Chelatococcus sp. YT9: one gene and its partner. The protein of the gene in region 2 interacts with the protein of the main gene of each other region in a pairwise test. Links are inferred from orthologs where the notes say so. Each region holds a gene or a part of one and is shown on either strand. Other genes may lie near its edges.

The links.
Region 1: the proteins of ftsH (region 2) and hflK interact in binary tests that used the Escherichia coli proteins (3 or more experiments, as listed by UniProt). The link is inferred for Chelatococcus sp. YT9 from one-to-one orthologs.

Annotation. Positions count from the first base shown.
Region 1 is NZ_JAHBRW010000001.1:2,589,218-2,592,495, forward strand. What follows is about bases 125-3,085. They hold hflK (FtsH protease activity modulator HflK), read left to right. Parts: upstream 125-1,012; coding sequence 1,013-2,158; downstream 2,159-3,085. Other genes in these bases: KIO76_RS11820 (dihydrofolate reductase), read left to right, coding at 194-721; hflC (protease modulator HflC), read left to right, coding at 2,155-3,085. Outside these bases: KIO76_RS11815 (thymidylate synthase), read left to right, coding at 1-52; more of hflC, read left to right, coding at 3,086-3,090; KIO76_RS11835 (DUF2065 domain-containing protein), read left to right, coding at 3,231-3,278.
Region 2 is NZ_JAHBRW010000001.1:1,111,032-1,114,292, forward strand. Bases 1-2,944 are described here. They hold ftsH (ATP-dependent zinc metalloprotease FtsH), read right to left. Parts: upstream 2,462-2,944; coding sequence 539-2,461; downstream 1-538. Other genes in these bases: glmM (phosphoglucosamine mutase), read right to left, coding at 1-267; tilS (tRNA lysidine(34) synthetase TilS), read right to left, coding at 2,628-2,944. Outside these bases: more of tilS, read right to left, coding at 2,945-3,261. UniProt on the Escherichia coli protein: Acts as a processive, ATP-dependent zinc metallopeptidase for both cytoplasmic and membrane proteins. Plays a role in the quality control of integral membrane proteins.

The DNA of each region.
Region 1 (3,278 bases), 1.5 Mb from region 2 along the record:
CTTCGAAGGCTACGATCCACATCCCGCCATCAAGGCGCCGGTTGCCGTCTGATAGCCCGTGCCGACCTCGTTTTGCCGCGCCGAATCACGCAGATTCATCGTGGCTGGCAATTCTGCGCGGGTGAGGCAGATCCTGTGAAGCGAGTGTGATGATGCTTTTCTCCCTGTCCGAGCGTGCCGTTTGCGTGCCGCGATGACGAAGCCGCTCGCTCTGATCGCGGCGGTGGCCGATAACGGCGTTATCGGCGGAGGTAACCGCCTGCTGTGGCACCTGCGCACCGACCTCCAGCGATTTCGGCGCTTGACCCAGGGGCGCCCTCTGCTCATGGGGCGCAACACCTACGATTCCATCGGCCGGCCGCTGCCCGGACGGGCCGTCGTCGTGCTAACGCGCGATCCTGCCTTTGCACCCGATGGCGTCGTGGTGGCGCACGATCTGATGGCGGCGCGGCTGCGGGCGGAGGAGGCTGCGGACCACCTGGGCGCCGACACTGTGATGGTGGCGGGCGGCGGAGAAATTTACGCGCTGACACTGCCGTATGCTCAGCGGCTCTACCTTACGCGCGTGCATGTTGCTCCGGCGGGAGACACGGTCTTTCCGGCCTTCGACACCGCAGATTTTCGTGAGACCCTGCGTGAGGAGCATGCGCCGGGGCCTCATGACGATCATGCATTCACCTTCATCGATTATGAGCGGGGACAGGGTGAGAGCGCCCGCTGATCCTCGGCATGGCGCGATTTCGGCGGGGTCCCGCCATCCCTGATAACCTCGTGAGTTGACGAACTATGGTTTTAACCCCACTTGCGCTTGACATGGGGGCCTTCGGCAACCCATCAACCTTGAGCAAACCCTTCGCGGGCGCGCCATGCGGATAGGCCGCTGACCTGTTGTACGAAAACGGGCGCGGCCGCTGGATGGTGCGAAACTTGATGGTTTGGGATCGGGTTTGGCCGGCCTGAGTGCTGGGCGGAGCTGGACCCCAAACACGGCGGCAGTGAGGAACGGCTGAGCATGTCTTGGAGCAACCACAGCGGCGGTCCGTGGGGCCAAAAGCCCGGCGGTCCTTGGGGATCGGGCCCTTCGGGAGGCGGCGGCGGCGGTAACCCGCCGGATCTCGAGGACTTTATCCGGCGTGGCCAGGACAAGCTGCGCAACATCATTCCTGGCGGCGGCGGTGGTGCCAGCGGCCGGGGTATAGCCCTGATCGGCCTCGGCGCTGTACTGCTGTGGCTGGCCACCGGCTTCTATACGGTGCGTCCCGACGAGGTCGGCATCAACATGATTTTCGGCCGCTATGTCGGCACGACCGGTGAAGGCCTGCGTTACAACTTCCCTTATCCCATCGGATCGGTGATCAAGCCGCAGGTGACGACGGTCAACACGATCGAAGTGGGCCAGCGCACGGGGGACACCACGCGTCGTGTATCGACGGCGCGCGAGGTGCCGGAGGAGAGCCTGATGCTCACCGGCGACGAGAACATCGTCGACATCAATTTCACGGTGCAGTGGCAGGTCAGCCCCTCGCGTCCGCAGGACTATGTCTTCAATCTCCAGAATCCGGATGCGGCGATCAAGGCCGCGGCCGAGAGCACCATGCGTGAGATCGTCGGCCGACGTAACATTCAGTCGGTGCTGACGACCGACCGTGGTGCGATCGAGGCGGAGGTGCGCCAGTCGATGCAGAAGCTGCTCGACGAATACGGAGCGGGTGTCGAGATCCGCCAGGTACAGCTCCAGAAGGTGGACCCGCCCCAGCAGGTCATCGACGCCTTCCGCGACGTGCAGGCTGCCCGTCAGGATCAGGACCGCATCAGGAACGAGGCTGAGACCTACGCGAGCCGCGTTGTCCCCGAAGCGCGTGGTGAGGCTTCGCGCATCATCCAGGCCGCCGAGGGCTACCGCGAACGTGCTGTCGCCGAGGCGCGCGGTGCAGCCTCGCGCTTCACCCAAGTTTATGAGGCCTATGCGGCCGCGCCCGACGTGACGCGCGAGCGCATGTTCATCGAGACTATGGAGCGCGTTTTGTCGGGTTCGGACAAGGTGCTTATCGATTCCAAGGAGAACCAGGGGGTCGTGCCGTATCTGCCATTGGGTGAGTTGCAGCGGTCGGCACCGTCGGTGCAGGGCTCCACCGTGCGTCAGGGAGCCACGCGATGAGCAGCGCCCTCAAGACCGGCGGCATTATTGTCGTTCTCATCCTTCTGATTGTCCTCTACAGCGCGACCTTCGTCGTCAGCCAGACCCAGCAGGCACTCGTGCTTCGCTTCGGCGGCGTGCGCGAGGTCATCTCGAACCCGGGCCTCTATTTCAAGTTGCCGTTGGTCGAGAACGTGGTCTATCTCGACAAGCGCGTGCTCGACCTCAACCTGCCCGAGCAGGAGGTGATCGCTTCTGATCAGAAGCGTCTCGTGGTCGATGCCTTCACGCGTTATCGCATCTCAGATCCCGTTCGCTTCTACCAGACGGTGAGCAATGTGGCAGGCGCCAACCTGCGCCTCGCCAACATCATCAACTCAACCGTGCGCCAGTACGTGGCTGACGCGAGCTTCACCGACGTGGTGCGTACGCGCCGCGAGGAATTGATGCAGCGCATCCGCCAGGAAGTGAACAAGCAGGCCAATGGGCTCGGCATTTCGGTGGTCGATGTGCGCCTTCGCCGGGTGGACTTGCCGCAGCAGAACAGCCAGGCCGTCTTCCAGCGCATGCAGACCGAACGCCAACGCGAGGCGGCCGACATCCGCGCCCAAGGTTCCGAGCTTGCCCAAGGTATCCGGGCTCGCGCCGATCGCGAGGTGACGGTCATCAAGGCCGATGCGAACCAGAAAGCTGAGACTCTGCGCGGTGAGGGTGATGCGGAAAGCAACCGCGTCTACGCCGAAGCTTATGGCAGGGATCCGGGGTTCTTCGCCTTCTTCCGCTCGATGCAGGCTTACGAATCGAGCCTTGGGGCGCAGGCGTCTGGCGGCACGCGTCTCGTGCTTTCACCGAATTCGGACTTTTTCCGTTACTTCATTGATCCTGCAGGGAAATTGCCCAGCGCGACCACGCCGCCTGCCGCCGTCCAGGGCGCACCGGCTACCAATCCCTGATCGAGCATGCGGCCGGATGCGGACGGTGATGGCCGTTTTTCCTCTTGCATCCGCATGCTCGCGTACAAGACAAAAAAGAGTGCACGTGAAGGAGGGCGCCCCTCCTTCACCCATGTTGTGATGGCGTGCGGGGGCCTGGCATGACCGATTTCTTGGCTGCGTTGGGCCTGTTGCTCGCCATTGAAGGG
Region 2 (3,261 bases):
GGAGCGGGTGAGCATCGCAACGGCCGGCGTCGGCATCGGACCGAGCAGCAGCACGTCCATGCCGACGGAGGTGAAACCTGCCACCAGCGCATATTCGATCATATAGCCGGACAGACGCGTATCCTTGCCGATCACCACACGATGGCGATGCTCACCGCGCTGGAACAGAAGTCCCGCCGCCTGCCCGACCTTCAGGGCGAGCTCAGGCGTGATAACGGCATTGGCCAAGCCGCGAATGCCATCTGTTCCGAAATACGCGCGTCTCATATCGGCAGCCTTCTGCTTGTCCTCGGCGGGAGATTCCATCTCAAGGCGCGTTTTACGTCCCTTGCGCGCCATCGCAACCTCCCCAGCCCATACCGCTAGAACCGTACGGATTCTGACGCTTATAGCAGCGCCGTCCGCCGACAGTGACCGAACTTCGTTCAAAAAATATGAGCGAATCTTTCAAGGCGGCCGTCAACGACTGTGTCTCCCAAACAAAAACCTCCGCCGGATGAAACCGGCGGAGGCTTGAAGAGGCTCTTTGGACCAGCAGTCAGACCTGCGGCTGAGGCTCCAGCCCCGTGTCCGGCTCACCACGCGGCCTGTTGCGACCCGTGGTCGGCACGGCTGAGCTACGGCTCGGCGTCTTCGGCTCGCCACTGTCTCGGGTTGGCGGCTTGCCGTTCAGGAGATCACGGATCTCCTCACCGGACAGCGTTTCATACTCCAGAAGAGCCTGCGCCAGCGTTTCCCAATCATCGCGCTTCTCGATGAGGATGCGCCGAGCCTCGTTCTCGCCGTCCTCTATCAATTTGCGGATCTCAGCGTCGATGAGCTTCGCCGTTTCATCGGACATGTTCTGGCTTTGCGCCACCGAATGGCCGAGGAATACCTCCTGCTCGTTGGACTGGTAGCGGACGCGACCGAGCTTGTCGGACATGCCCCATTCCATGATCATCGCTCGTGCGAGGCGGGTGGCCTGCTGGATATCGCCGCTCGCTCCGTTGGTGACCTTGTTGGGGCCGAACTTGAGGATCTCAGCCTCGCGGCCGCCGAAGGTCATGGCGATGCGCGAGACACACCATTCGCGCGTATAGGAGTGACGATCACTTTCCGGTAGCGACATCACCATGCCGAGCGCGCGGCCGCGCGGAATGATAGTCGCCTTGTGGATCGGATCATGGCTCGGCACGTTGAGGCCGACGATCGCATGGCCTGCCTCGTGATAGGCGGTGAGTTCCTTCTCCTCCTGGGTCATGGCCATGGAGCGGCGCTCGGCGCCCATCATCACCTTGTCCTTGGCATCCTCGAACTCGGCCTGAGTGACGATGCGCTTTCCACGCCTCGCCGCGAGAAGTGCACCTTCGTTCACGAGGTTCATCAGGTCGGCGCCGGAAAAGCCGGGCGTGCCGCGCGCGATGGTCTTGAGATCGACGTCGGGCGCCAGCGGAACCTTGCGGACGTGGACGCGCAGGATCTTCTCGCGGCCTGCGACATCCGGGTTCGGGATGACGATCTGGCGATCGAAACGGCCGGGGCGCAGCAAGGCGGGGTCGAGCACGTCCGGACGGTTGGTCGCGGCGATGATGATGATGCCTTCGTTCTGCTCGAAGCCGTCCATCTCGACGAGGAGCTGGTTCAGCGTCTGCTCGCGCTCGTCATTGCCGCCGCCGAGGCCGGCGCCGCGATGGCGGCCGACCGCGTCGATCTCATCGATGAAGATGATGCAGGGGGCGTTCTTCTTGGCCTGCTCGAACATGTCGCGCACGCGGCTCGCGCCGACGCCCACGAACATCTCGACGAAGTCCGAGCCCGAGATCGTGAAGAACGGCACGTTGGCTTCGCCCGCGACGGCACGCGCCGTGAGCGTCTTACCCGTGCCGGGCGGGCCTACGAGCAGCACGCCGCGCGGAATACGGCCGCCGAGCCGCTGGAACTTCTGCGGATCGCGGAGGAACTCCACGATCTCCTGCAGGTCTTCCTTGGCCTCGTCGATGCCGGCGACGTCCTCGAAGGTTACGCGGCCATGCGCTTCCGTCAGGAGCTTGGCCTTGGACTTGCCGAAGCCCATGGCGCGGCCGGCGCCGCTCTGCATCTGACGCGACAGGAAGATCCACGCGCCGATGAAAACAAGCAATGGCAACCAGTTGAATAGAAGCGCGATGAACCAAGGCGTCGAATCCGACGGCGGCTTGGCGGTGATCTGCACGCCCTTCTGGGAAAGCTTGCCCACCAATGAGGGATCATTCGGCGCGAAGGTGCGGAAGGATCCGCCGTTCGTATAGGTGCCTGTAATGTCCTGGCCGGAAATCACCACGCTCGTGATCCGCCCCGCATCAGCATCGTTCAGGAGCTGCGAGTAAGGGATCTCGTTGGCGGTTCCGCGCGAGCCCGGATTCTGGAAGAGCGTGACGAGCGCAAGCACCAATAGGAATATGATGACCCACAGGGCGAAATTGCGGAAATTGGGGTTCATCGGATTAGGTCTTCCTCGTCACTCGGTGGCGGCGTTGTTGTCTGCGAAAGCCGCCGTACGCGCTAATCTAGGGCTCACATCCATGCTTGCCAAGGGAAGAGCCCGAGGAAGTTGGCTTGCGCGCCTGAAAACAGCCGGCGATTGTCTCAGATGCTCGGTCAAAAAGTCAAATATTCCGTATCTTTCCTCGCCGACGTGGGCCTTCCCCGCTCATATGGATGTGACCGCTCCTCGATAGCCTTATCACCGCCCCCCCAAGAGTTCGTTTAAGCGCCTCCCCCCGCGCACGCGCCGCGGAAAGCGCCTCCGTCAACGCTTCAAGGCGCTCGAGGCGCAGGTGGGGACCATCGGCAAGTGACCCAGCCATCCGCGCGATGCCACGCCGCAAAAGGCGTAATTGCACCTCCTCGGGCTCCAGGAAGAACGCTGGAGAAAGCCGGACTTCAGCCATCGCCGCGCCGGCATCGGTCAGCTCGCAGCGACGCGCCGCATCGTCGGTTGCCCGCTCGATGGCGTCATCGGCACGGGCCGCCCGGCGGGCCAGCGAGACGAGGCGTGACGATGTGAGGCCCAGCGTCTCGCGCGCGGCGGCTTGCCCACGCAGGATCGCCCGCGCGAAGCGAGGATCGCGATTGGACGGATCGTCGATCGCAGAGAGCCCCACCGCCTTCACAAGGGTGACGAGCCGCGCCTTGGGCAAGCCAAGCAGGGGCCGTGCGAGGGTGACGCCCGGAGACAGAGGGCTCGCGAAGCGCATCGCCCCGAGGCCACCGATGCCGCTTCCCCGCGCAAGGCGCAAC